Regions from separate parts of the Streptomyces sp. NPDC059567 genome, predicted to be linked through region 2. Evidence: predicted binding sites of a transcription regulator. Region 2 holds the regulator's gene; the other holds the start of a gene.
What was found. The regulator HspR, encoded in region 2, represses chaperone genes until heat shock. The targets are predictions, from matches to a motif close to TTGAGNNNNNNNNNCTCAA.
Positions count from the first base shown of each region.

Region 1: lon (endopeptidase La) is a predicted target of HspR. The motif match lies at 2,219-2,237, and genes of this name have one in related genera.

Region 1 covers NZ_JBHWBS010000041.1:45,666-51,897, forward strand. The annotation lists gene lon (endopeptidase La) at 1-2,196, opposite strand, end outside; gene ACFVZW_RS19780 (GNAT family N-acetyltransferase) at 2,357-2,962, shown strand; gene ACFVZW_RS19785 (hypothetical protein) at 3,101-3,280, opposite strand; gene ACFVZW_RS19790 (hypothetical protein) at 3,768-4,346, shown strand; gene ACFVZW_RS19795 (RNA polymerase sigma factor) at 4,412-4,984, shown strand; gene ACFVZW_RS19800 (zf-HC2 domain-containing protein) at 4,981-5,883, shown strand; gene ACFVZW_RS19805 (ABC transporter ATP-binding protein) at 5,961-6,232, shown strand, end outside.
Region 2 covers NZ_JBHWBS010000028.1:53,965-60,196, reverse strand. The annotation lists gene ACFVZW_RS15610 (sugar transferase) at 1-136, opposite strand, end outside; gene dnaK (molecular chaperone DnaK) at 385-2,229, shown strand; gene grpE (nucleotide exchange factor GrpE) at 2,229-2,894, shown strand; gene dnaJ (molecular chaperone DnaJ) at 2,925-4,112, shown strand; gene ACFVZW_RS15590 (heat shock protein transcriptional repressor HspR) at 4,117-4,575, shown strand; gene ACFVZW_RS15585 (hypothetical protein) at 4,634-5,107, opposite strand; gene ACFVZW_RS15580 (helix-turn-helix transcriptional regulator) at 5,113-6,096, opposite strand.

The sequences.
Region 1 (6,232 bases), on a different contig from region 2:
GAGGACCCGGCCGGTCAGGGAGACCTCGCCGGTCATCGCCACGTCCGTGCGGACCAGCCGGCCGGAGAGCAGCGAGGCCAGCGCGGTCGTCATCGTGATGCCCGCGCTCGGGCCGTCCTTCGGGACCGCGCCCGCCGGGAAGTGGATGTGCGCGCCCCGGTCCTTGAGACCGGTCACGGGCAGCTCCAGCTCCGCGCCGTGCGAGCGGAGGAAGGAGAGCGCGATCTGCGCGGACTCCTTCATCACGTCGCCCAGCTGACCGGTGAGGGTGAGACCGGCCGCGCCCGTCTCCGGGTCGGCGAGCGAGGCCTCCACGAAGAGGACGTCACCGCCCGCGCCCGTGACGGCCAGTCCGGTCGCCACGCCCGGCACCGCGGTGCGGCGCTCGGCCGGGTCCTGCGCCGACTCGGGCACGTGGTGCGGGCGGCCGATCAGCCCGCGCAGATCGCCCACGCCGACCGAGAACGGCAGCTCACGGTCGCCCAGTTCGTGCTGCGCCGCGACCTTCCGCAGCAGCCGCGCGATGGACCGCTCCAGGTTCCGTACGCCCGCCTCACGGGTGTACTCCCCCGCCAGCTTCCGCAGCGACGCGTCCTCCAGGACCACCTCGCCCGGCTCCAGGCCCGCCCGCTCCAGCTGCCGGGGCAGCAGGTGGTCACGGGCGATGACGACCTTCTCGTCCTCCGTGTACCCGTCGAGCCTGACCAGCTCCATCCGGTCGAGCAGCGCCTCCGGGATGGCCTCCAGGACGTTCGCCGTCGCCAGGAAGACGACGTCGGAGAGGTCCAGTTCGACCTCCAGGTAGTGGTCCCGGAAGGTGTGGTTCTGCGCCGGGTCCAGGACTTCCAGGAGCGCGGCCGCCGGGTCGCCCCGGTAGTCGGAGCCGACCTTGTCGATCTCGTCGAGCAGGACCACCGGGTTCATCGACCCGGCCTCCTTGATCGCCCGGACGATCCGGCCCGGCAGCGCGCCGACGTAGGTACGCCGGTGGCCGCGGATCTCCGCCTCGTCCCGTACGCCGCCGAGCGCCACCCGGACGAACTTCCGCCCCATCGCGTGCGCGACGGACTCGCCCAGCGAGGTCTTGCCGACACCGGGCGGACCGACCAGGGCCAGGACGGCGCCGCCGCGGCGGCCGCCGACCACGCCGAGACCGCGCTCGGCGCGCCGCTTGCGCACCGCCAGGTACTCGGTGATCCGCTCCTTCACGTCCTCCAGGCCCGCGTGCTCGGCGTCGAGGATCGCCTTGGCGCCCTGGATGTCGTACTGGTCCTCGGTCCGTTCGTTCCACGGCAGTTCGAGGACGGTGTCGAGCCAGGTGCGGATCCAGGAGCCCTCCGGGGACTGGTCGCTGGACCGCTCCAGCTTCTCGACCTCCTTGAGGGCCGCCTCGCGCACGCTCTCGGGCAGGTCGGCGGCCTCGACGCGCGCCCGGTAGTCGTCGGACTCGTCGCCGTCCGTCTCGCCGTTGAGGTCGCGCAGCTCCTTGCGTACGGCCTCCAGCTGGCGCCGCAGCAGGAACTCGCGCTGCTGCTTGTCGACGCCCTCCTGGACGTCCTTCGCGATGGACTCGGCCACGTCCTGCTCGGCCAGGTGCTCGCGCAACTGGGCCGTGGCGAGCTTGAGGCGGGCGACCGGGTCGGCCGTCTCCAGGAGTTCGACCTTCTGCTCGACGGTGAGGAAGGGCGAGTAGCCGGAGTTGTCGGCGAGCGCGGAGACGCCGTCGATCTGCTGGACCCGGTCCACGACCTGCCAGGCGCCGCGCTTCTTCAGCCAGCTGGTGGCCAGAGCCTTGTACTCCTTGACCAGTTCGGTCACGGCTCCGGGCAGCGGATCGGGCACGGTCTCGTCGACGACGCTTCCCTCGACCCACAGGGCAGCGCCGGGGCCGGTGGTGCCGGCGCCGATCCTGACGCGGCCGCGGCCGCGGATGAGCGCGCCCGGGTCGCCGTCGGACAGCCGGCCGACCTGCTCGACGGTGCCGAGGACGCCGGTCCCGGCGTACGTCCCGTCGATGCGGGGCACGAGGAGCACCCTGGGCTTGCCCGTATCGGATCGCGCGGCGGCCTGGGCGGCCTCCACCGCGGCGCGTACGTCGTTGTCGGACAGGTCCAGCGGCACCACCATTCCGGGCAGCACGACCTCGTCGTCGAGCGGCAGCACAGGCAGAGTGAGCGGTGAGGACGTCGAAGCCATGATCTCCCCTTCGGCAGTCAAGTTGAGCTATGTGGACTCAATGCACGTGAGCCGCCGAATGTTCCCCCGGCCCCGTTCGCTCTGAGCGATCGCTCTCCCACCCAGGTGAAGGATGGCGTGTAATACCTCCATGGATATGGCGTCTATTACATCCGCGTGGGTGGCCGGCTGGACCGTCTCGCGCGGCACCCCGCCCGCCGTCGTCGAGCCCTGGGGCTACCGGATCGACGTGGGCCTGCCGACGCACGTCTTCCGGCATGTGCTGCCGGCGCCGGACGCGATCTCCGTGGGCAAGCTCTGCGCGGAGATCACCGAGCCGAACGCGTGGCTGAAGGTGATGGCGGGGCCGGAGGAGGTCGCGGAGTGGATCACCCCGGGGTGGACCGTCCCGGACGATCCGGGCTTCATGATGACCAAGGCGCTGGACGCGGGCGCGCGGCCGCCGGCGCCGGAGGGGTACGCGCGGACGACGGAGACCCGGGACGGGGTGATACGGGTCCGGATCGTGGCACCGGACGGCACGCTCGCCGCCTCCGGCCGGCTGGCGCCGACGGGTGTGACGGCGGTCGCCGACCAGATCGAGACCCACCCGGAGCACCGGCGCCGCGGCCTGGGCGCCAACGTGATGCGCACCCTCGAAGCGGCGGGCGCGCAGGCGGGAGCGGTGACGGGCGTCCTGTCGGCGACGCGGGACGGCCTGGCGCTCTACGACTCCCTGGGCTGGCGCCACGAGGGCCCGCTGACGGGGATCGTCCGGGGCGCGTGAAGAGCCGGGGCCGCGTGGTCCGAAGCCGGGGCCGGCAGGCGCGAGGATGCGCACCGCGCGCCCCCGGTTCACCCGGTGCTCCGCGAGGTGTGAAGGAAAGGTGCGCGGAACTGCAACCTCCATACCCGCCCGGCGCGTTCAGTCGTCGTGACGACCAGCTACCCCGGGTGCGGGCAGTGCATCGAGGACAGGAGCCCCGGCGGGCCGCCCGCCGACGGCGACGTGGACCATGCCGAGGAGGTCGCCTGCGACACCCATCTCGTCCATGCCGTCGCCGACGGCGACAAGGACGCCCTGTCTCGACTGTTCTCCCGGCACGCGGGCCCGCTCTTCGCGTATCTGTCAAGGCCCGCGCCGCCCGCGGCTGCGGGAGTGGCTCGTGGCCCAGCGGGAGGCCGAATCACCGGACGGTACGCCGGGAGGAGGTGTCTGCGACGTCCAGGACCGAGCCCGTGGCCGGGACCGGGTCCCGCGCCCCCGTCCTTGACCCGCTCGCTCGCCACGGCATCCTCGCCCCCACTCCCGAAAGCAGCCCTCGCATGACCGAGCTCTCGCCCCCCACGACCGGCCCGACCTCCATGGCACCCGGCGCCCCACAGCGCCATCTCCCGAGCCCTGGGTCGCCGCGTACGCCCGTGGGGAGCTCTCCCACGATGTCCTCGGCCATGCCGAGGCCCACCTCGAACGGTGCCGCGCCTGTGTCGACGCCGTGACCTCGCCGTACGCCGCGGACCGCGCGGCCCCCGCCTCGACGCCCTGCACAAGGCCCTGGTCAATCGGCTCGGCTGAGGGGATGCTCGGACCCATGATGCTCAGGGACGTGATGCGCAGGAGGCGGTACGCGGGACGGATCCGGGCCGCGTCGGTGGTACTGCTCCCGGTGCTGGCGGTGGCCGGCTGCGGCGGCCAGGACACTCCGAAGCCCCCGGTCGCGACCCAGGACGGCACGACGAAGCCGGTGCCGACGGGCACCGGGGGCACCGCGCCGCCGGTTCCGACGAGTTCGGACGGGACCGTGACGAAGAACAAGGAGCACGGTCCGCGCGAGGTCCTGGTGACGGTGAACGTCAGTGGCGGTCTGGCGGGCGTCGACAACCAGCTGACCGTCCACTACGACGGCAGCTACACGACCCGCTCCGGCACCGAGTCCCCGCGCAGCGGCCGCATGACGCCCGCCGAAGTCGCGGAACTGCGTGGGGCGTTGGAGGACCCGGCCTACGCGAAGGTGCCCGCGCGACCGTCGGGAGAGCCGGTGCACGACGGCTTCACCTACGTGGTCACGTACGACTACCGGGTCGTCGTCAGCGCGGACGGCGACCGCTCCGCGGCGCTGCAGCGGGTCCTCTCGGCCCTCCCCGACGGCGGCCCGCCGACCGGCCCCTGAGCCCTCCCGAGCCCCGGTTCGGACACGGCGTGAACCGCCGACCGCCCTGCGAGCGATAGTGGGGCGTGAGACTGTTGCGCCCCGAACGGGGAGAAGAACGGGACGACTCCGCGCTGTTGCGCGCGGTCGCCCGAGGAGACGCCGAGGCGCTCGCCGTGCTGTACGACCGGCACGCGGGATGGCTGCACGCCCGGCTGGCGCGGCGTTGCACGGACGAGGAGACCGTCCGGGAGGTCCTCCAGGACACCTTCGTCACGGTCTGGCGCTCCGCCGGTTCCCACCGCGGCCGGGGCGAGGCCGGCGGCTGGCTGTGGGTCGTCGCCGCGCGCCGCCTGGTGGACGCCCAGCGCGCCAGGGCCCGTGCGGAGCGCGCCGCGCCCGAACCGATCGCCCCCGTCCCCTCCGCGGAGGACCGGGTCCTCGCGGGACTGGAGTACGGGGACGTCGGCGCCGCGCTCGACCGGATCTCGCCCGAGCTGCGCGAGGTCCTGCGGGCCACCGTCGTCGACGGGCTGACCACGCGGGAGACGGCCCGGCTGCTGGGGATACCGGAGGGCACGGTGAAGACCCGCGCCCTGCGGGCCCGTCGCGAACTGCGGGCCGCCCTCGGCCCGCACGCCCTGGGAGGCACCGCATGACCGCGCCGTGGCACGTGACCGATTCGCTGGCCGCCCGGTACGCGTCGGGTTCGGCGGCCGAGCCCGACGCCTGGTCCCTGGAGAAGCATGTCGAGGTGTGCGGAGGCTGCGCGGTCCGCGTCTCCGCGGCGGTCCGCGCGGCGGGCTCGGGTCCGGTCCTCGCGGACGTACGCGCGCAGCTCCTGGAGACGGTACGCGCGGATGCGACCGCCCGCCGGGGCCGAGTGCCCTGGCGGCTGGGCGTGAGTTCGAGCGTCGGTACGGGCGGGCGCCGCCTCTCCCCCGCTTCCCGTTGGGCGCGGGTGCTCTGGGCCGTCGGCCCCGCGCTGCGCGGGGCATGGCTGGTGGCGGTGCTCGTCGTGGTCGCCGCCGCCGTCGGGCTCGCGTACGGCGGGGGGTTCCGGGATGCGCGGCCGGTGCTGCTCGCCGTCGCCCCGGTGCTGCCGCTCGCCGGGGTGGCCGTCTCGTACGGACGTCACGCCGACCCGATGTACGAGATCGGCGTGGCGACGCCCTCCGGCGGGCTGCGTCTGCTGCTCACCCGGGCGGCGGCCGTGCTCGGTGTGTGCGTGCCGGTGCTGACCGCGGCCGGGGCGGTGCTGCCGCCGGTCACCGGCGTGCCGGGCGCCGCGGCCTGGCTGCTGCCGGCGCTCGCGCTGACGCTGGCGGCCCTTGCCCTCGGTTCCTTCGTGGGGTGCCGGGCGGCCTCGGGCACGCTGGCCGGCGGCTGGCTGCTCGCGGTGACCGGGCCGGTGCTCGGGCAGCCGGGGGCCACGGCCGAGCTGGCCCGGTACCTCTCGGGCCCGGCCGTTCAGGGCGGTTGGGCCGCGGCCGCCGTCGTCTGCGCGGGGCTGCTGGCCCTTCGACGTCGTTCCTTCGACCACCTGGAGACCCGGTGACCACACGCAGCACACGGACCGAATGGAGCACGCGGTCCACGCCGGCCTCCGCGCTCACGACGGTCGCGGCGACCGGGCTGACCGTCCGGCACCGCCGCACCGTCGCGCTCGACCGCCTCGATCTGACCCTCGGCCCCGGCATTCACGGCCTGCTCGGCCCGAACGGCGCGGGCAAGACCTCCCTCATCCGGGTCCTCGCAACCGTGGCCGCCCCGTCGGGCGGCCGGGTGGAGCTCCTGGGCCGGGACGCCGGGGCCCACCGCGAGCGGTCGGAGATCCGCCGCCGACTGGGCTATCTGCCACAGGAGTTCGGGTACTACCCCGGCTTCACGGTCCGCGAGTTCGTCGC
Region 2 (6,232 bases):
CGGTCCGGCGGCGCGTCACCCCGCCCGCGCCGGCCGTCGCGAGTGCGAGCGAGAGGGCGACGGCCGCGATCAGCGGGGAGAGGACGGTCAGCAGGGCGAGTCCGCCGAGGAGGTCGAGTGCGCGCTTGGCCGTCATTCCCCACACCCTTTCGAGTGACATTCATGGGATATTCGTGGGATATGCCCGCTATGCCCGGCAGGGGCACCCCGGACTCTCTCATGCGGAGGGGGGTCCGGGCAGGGAATGACGCGCCAGCGGCGTCTCTTTGAGCGGCTCCCAGGGTGAAGAGTTGAGTCGCCTCCACTCAGGTCTGTTGACGTGCCGAGGGTCGTCATGCATCCTTGAGTCAGTTCCACTCAAGTCAGTCAGCTGGAGGAATTGAAATGGCACGTGCGGTCGGCATCGACCTGGGCACGACTAACTCCGTCGTCAGCGTTCTCGAAGGCGGCGAGCCCACCGTCATCACCAACGCCGAAGGCGCCAGGACCACGCCGTCCGTCGTCGCCTTCGCGAAGAACGGCGAGGTGCTCGTCGGCGAGGTCGCCAAGCGCCAGGCGGTCACCAACGTCGACAGGACCATCCGGTCGGTCAAGCGCCACATGGGCACCGACTGGAAGATCGAGATCGACGGCAAGAACTTCAACCCGCAGCAGATGAGCGCCTTCATCCTGCAGAAGCTGAAGCGCGACGCCGAGGCGTACCTGGGCGAGAAGGTCGTCGACGCGGTCATCACCGTCCCGGCGTACTTCAACGACTCCGAGCGTCAGGCCACCAAGGAGGCCGGTGAGATCGCGGGCCTCAACGTCCTGCGCATCGTCAACGAGCCGACCGCGGCCGCCCTGGCCTACGGCCTGGACAAGGACGACCAGACGATCCTCGTCTTCGACCTCGGTGGTGGCACCTTCGACGTGTCCCTCCTGGAGATCGGCGACGGCGTCGTCGAGGTGAAGGCCACCAACGGTGACAACCACCTCGGTGGTGACGACTGGGACCAGCGCGTCGTCGACTACCTGGTGAAGCAGTTCGCCAACGGTCACGGCGTCGACCTGGCCAAGGACAAGATGGCTCTCCAGCGTCTCCGCGAGGCCGCGGAGAAGGCGAAGATCGAGCTGTCGTCCTCCACCGAGACGTCGATCAACCTGCCGTACATCACCGCCTCCGCCGAGGGCCCGCTGCACCTGGAGGAGAAGCTCACGCGCGCTCAGTTCCAGCAGCTGACCGCCGACCTCCTGGACCGCTGCAAGACGCCGTTCCACAACGTCATCAAGGACGCGGGCATCAACCTGTCCGAGATCGACCACGTCGTTCTCGTCGGTGGCTCCACCCGTATGCCGGCCGTCGCCGAGCTCGTCAAGGAGCTGACCGGTGGCCAGGAGGCCAACAAGGGTGTGAACCCGGACGAGGTCGTCGCCATCGGCGCCGCCCTGCAGGCCGGTGTGCTGAAGGGTGAGGTCAAGGACGTCCTGCTCCTCGACGTGACCCCGCTGTCGCTTGGTATCGAGACCAAGGGCGGCATCATGACCAAGCTCATCGAGCGCAACACCACGATCCCGACCAAGCGGTCCGAGATCTTCACGACGGCCGAGGACAACCAGCCGTCGGTGCAGATCCAGGTCTACCAGGGTGAGCGCGAGATCGCGGCGTACAACAAGAAGCTCGGCATGTTCGAGCTGACCGGTCTGCCGCCGGCCCCGCGCGGCGTCCCGCAGATCGAGGTCGCCTTCGACATCGACGCCAACGGCATCATGCACGTGACCGCGAAGGACCTGGGCACGGGCAAGGAGCAGAAGATGACCGTCACCGGTGGCTCCTCGCTGCCGAAGGACGAGGTCAACCGGATGCGCGAAGAGGCCGAGAAGTACGCGGACGAGGACCACGCCCGCCGCGAGGCCGCCGAGTCCCGCAACCAGGGCGAGCAGCTCGTCTACCAGACGGAGAAGTTCCTCAAGGACAACGAGGACAAGGTCCCCGGTGAGGTCAAGACCGAGGTCGAGACCGCCGTCGCCGAGCTGAAGGAGAAGCTCAAGGGCGAGGACACCGCGGAGATCCGTACCGCCACCGAGAAGGTCGCGGCCGTCTCCCAGAAGCTCGGCCAGGCCATGTACGCCGACGCCCAGGCCGCCCAGGCGGCCGGCGGCGACGCCCCGCAGGGCGAGGCCAAGGCCGACGACGACGTGGTCGACGCCGAGATCGTCGACGACGAGAAGCCGAAGGGCGGCGCTGTCTGATGACGGAGGAGACCCCGGGCTTCGACGAGCAGCCCGACGTCCCCTCCGGCGCCACCCCTGACGACGCCGCCGACGCCGCCGAGGCCCCCTCCACGGAGGAGGGCCCGGCGGCCCCGGCCGGGGACGCAAGCAGCAAGAGCTCGGCCGAGACCGCAGGTCTCACCGCCCAGCTGGACCAGGTCCGCAGCGCGCTCTCCGAGCGCACCGGGGACCTCCAGCGGCTCCAGGCCGAGTACCAGAACTACCGCCGTCGGGTGGAGCGGGACCGGGTCACCGTCAAGGAGATCGCGGTCGCGGGCCTGCTGACGGAGCTTCTGCCCGTGCTCGACGACATCGGTCGGGCCCGGGACCACGGCGAACTCGTGGGCGGCTTCAAGTCGGTGGCGGAGTCGCTGGAGACGGTGGCCGCCAAGATGGGGCTGCAGCAGTTCGGCAAGGAGGGCGAGCCCTTCGACCCGACGATCCACGAGGCCCTGATGCACTCGTACGCGCCGGATGTCACCGAGACGACCTGCGTGGCGATCCTGCAGCCGGGGTACCGGATCGGCGAGCGGACCATCCGGCCCGCGCGCGTGGCGGTGGCCGAGCCCCAGCCCGGGGCGACGCCGGCCGCGAAGGAAGAGAAGTCGGCAGACGAGGAGAGCGGTGGCCCCGAAGAGGGCTAGCGCGAAGATCGTCCGAGAGGAGGGACGTCGATGAGCACGAAGGACTTCGTCGAGAAGGACTACTACAAGGTTCTCGGCGTCCCCAAGGACGCCACCGACGCCGAGATCAAGAAGGCGTACCGGAAGCTCGCCCGCGAGAACCACCCGGACGCCAACAAGGGCGACACCAAGGCGGAGGAGCGCTTCAAGGAGATCTCCGAGGCGAACGACGTCCTCGGCGACCCCAAGAAGCGCAAGGAGTACGACGACGCCCGCGCGCTCTTCGGCAACGGAGGCTTCCGTGCCGGAGGCCCGGGCGGCGGCAACTTCAACTTCGACCTGGGTGACCTCTTCGGCGGCGCCCAGGGTCCCGGCGGCCCGGGCGGGGCCGGCGGCTTCGGCGGCGGCCTCGGCGACGTCTTCGGCGGACTGTTCAACCGGGGCGCGGGCGGCGGCGCGGGTACGCGCACGCAGCCGCGCCGCGGCCAGGACATCGAGTCCGAGGTGACGCTCAGCTTCACCGAGGCCGTGGACGGCGCCACCGTGCCGCTGCGGATGTCCTCACAGGCGCCCTGCAAGGCCTGTTCGGGCACCGGCGACAAGAACGGCACCCCCCGCGTGTGCCCGACCTGTGTCGGCACCGGCCAGGTCTCGCGCGGCGGCAGCGGATCCTTCTCGCTCACCGACCCGTGCGTGGACTGCAAGGGGCGCGGTCTGATCGCCGAGACCCCCTGCGAGGTCTGCAAGGGCAGCGGGCGGGCCAAGTCCTCCCGCACCATGCAGGTCCGTATCCCCGCCGGAGTCTCCGACGGCCAGCGGATCCGGCTGCGGGGCAAGGGCGCGCCGGGCGAGCGCGGCGGCCAGAGCGGCGACCTGTACGTCGTCGTCCACGTCGACGCCCACCCGGTGTTCGGCCGCAAGGACGACAACCTGACCGTCACCGTGCCCGTCACCTTCGACGAGGCGGCGCTCGGCGGCGAGATCAAGGTGCCGACCCTGGGCGGCCCGGCGGTCACGCTGAAGCTGCCCGCCGGCACCCCCAACGGCCGGACCATGCGCGCCCGCGGCAAGGGCGCGGTCCGCAAGGACGGTACGCGCGGCGATCTGCTGGTGACGGTGGAGGTCGCGGTGCCGAAGGAGCTCGACGACAAGGCCCGCGAGGCCCTCGAGACCTACCGTCAGGCGACGGCGGGCGAGGACCCCAGGGCAGAGTTGTTCCAGGCCGCGAAGGGAGCTTGACCCGATGGACAGCAGACCGGGACGCAGCCGCAATCCGTACGAACTGACCGACGAGACGCCGGTGTACGTCATCTCGGTGGCGGCCCAGCTCTCGGGCCTGCATCCGCAGACGCTCCGGCAGTACGACCGCCTCGGTCTGGTCTCGCCCGACCGCACGGCGGGCCGGGGCCGGCGCTACTCGGCCCGTGACATCGAACTGCTCCGCACGGTGCAGGCGTTGTCGCAGGACGAGGGCATCAATCTGGCGGGCATCAAGCGCATCATCGAGCTGGAGAACCAGGTCGCGGCGCTCCAGCAGCGGGTCGCCGAACTGTCGGCGGCCGTCGAGGGCGCCGCGTCGGCGATGCGTCAGCGCGAGGCGCAGGTGCACGCCTCGTACCGGCGGGACCTGGTGCCGTACACCGACGTGCAGCAGGCGAGCGCGCTGGTGGTGTGGCGCCCCAAGCGCCCCGGCGGCGAGTAGTTCTCGAGAACGGCGCGTAGGCCCCCTCCCACGGGAGGGGGCCTACGTGTGTGCGGGGCTACGGGGTGAGCTCGGCGATGATGTCCCCGAGCGTCTCCCACCAGGGCGCGGCGCCGGTGCCGAAGGCGGCGGCGAGGGCGGTGCCGACGGCCCGGTCCAGGGGCTCGGGCTCGGTTCCGGGAGCCCAGTCCTCGTCGACGCGGCCGTCGCCGGAGGACTCCAGGGTGCCGAGCGGGCGTCCGTCCCGGATCAGCCGGCTGTCGATGTAGCCGCACGGCACGAGCCGGTAGCGCACACCGCCGACACGGACGTCGACGCGGTACGAGCGCCGCAGGAGCCGTCCTCGCGAGGGCCGGATGCGGGCGGGCTCGCCGTCGACGGTGAGGGTGAGCAGGTCGCGCCTTCGGGTCCCGATGGGGATGTGCGGGTCGGGGGTGGTTCCCGGGGCCCGGACGAGCTCCACGGTCGGCATCCCGTGCGCGGAGACGCGCAGGGTTCCGGCCTGGTCGTCCAGGTCGATCTGTACGTACATGGTGGTCAGTGGTCCTGGTTCAGAATTCCGGACTGGGCGATGAGGTAGCCGAGTTGGGCTCGGCTGCCGCTGCCGAGAGCGGCGGCGAGCTTGGCGATGTGGGCGCGGCAGGTACGGACGTTCATACCGAGCCGGCGGGCGATGGCCTCGTCGACGTGGCCCTCGACGAGGAGCTTGGCGATGGAGCGCTGGATGCCGCTGATGCCGTCCTGGGTCTGCGCGTAGGGCACCTGCTCGCCGAAGGGGGTGGCGCGGGCCCAGGACTGTTCGAAGACGGTCGCGAGATACTCGACCAGGCCGGGATGGCGCAGTTCCAGGGCGACTTGGCGGTCCTGGCGGGCGGGTATCAGGGCCACCGAGCGGTCGATGATGATGAGCCGCTCGATGGACTCCTCCAGGGTCCGGACCTGGAGCCGGTCCATGCCGGCCTGTTCCAGATAGACCTGCATGCCGTGGCTGTGGCGGGCCGTGTGCTGGTAGAGGGTGCGGACGCGGACCCCGCGTTCGAGGAGCGGCTGGATGCGGTGGAGCGCGGTGTTGAGGGTGTGTTCGCTGCGTCCGCCGCCGGGCTGGATGGTCAGCAGTTCCTGCGAGCACTCGGCGGTGGCGCGGCCGAGGACGGCGTCGATGCGGTTGATGCCTTCGAGGACGGTGATCGCGTGGGTCGTCGAGGGGTCCTGGGCACTGATGGCCATGAACGGCTCGAAAACGCTGGAGAGTCCCAAGGCCAGGCTGCGGCGCTCCTGGATTTCCCGCTCCAGGGGGTGGACGAGCCGGGCCAGTGCCGCCGAGGGTGGGACCGGCCGCAGCCACGCGGGGTCGTCGGCGTCGGGGTGGAGAAGTGCCAGGTCCATGAGGCAGGGCGCGGCTTCTGCCTCGCTCCTGGTTATTCGCCCGGTACGCAACGCACTGGCGTACAAGTCCGATCCGGCTGCACAGAGATCGACATGACCGTGGGGATGTGTCGGTTCTGATTCGTTCTGCGGCATTTGAACACCCCCCAGGATCCTGTATTTCAGGAACATGATGCATTGCCCTGGTGGTGGAAGCGCAAAGACTGAGCCATCGTCTTGTACGCGGGGGAGAGGAAACCATCAAGTGAGGTCGAAGCCGCTCATGTCCAGA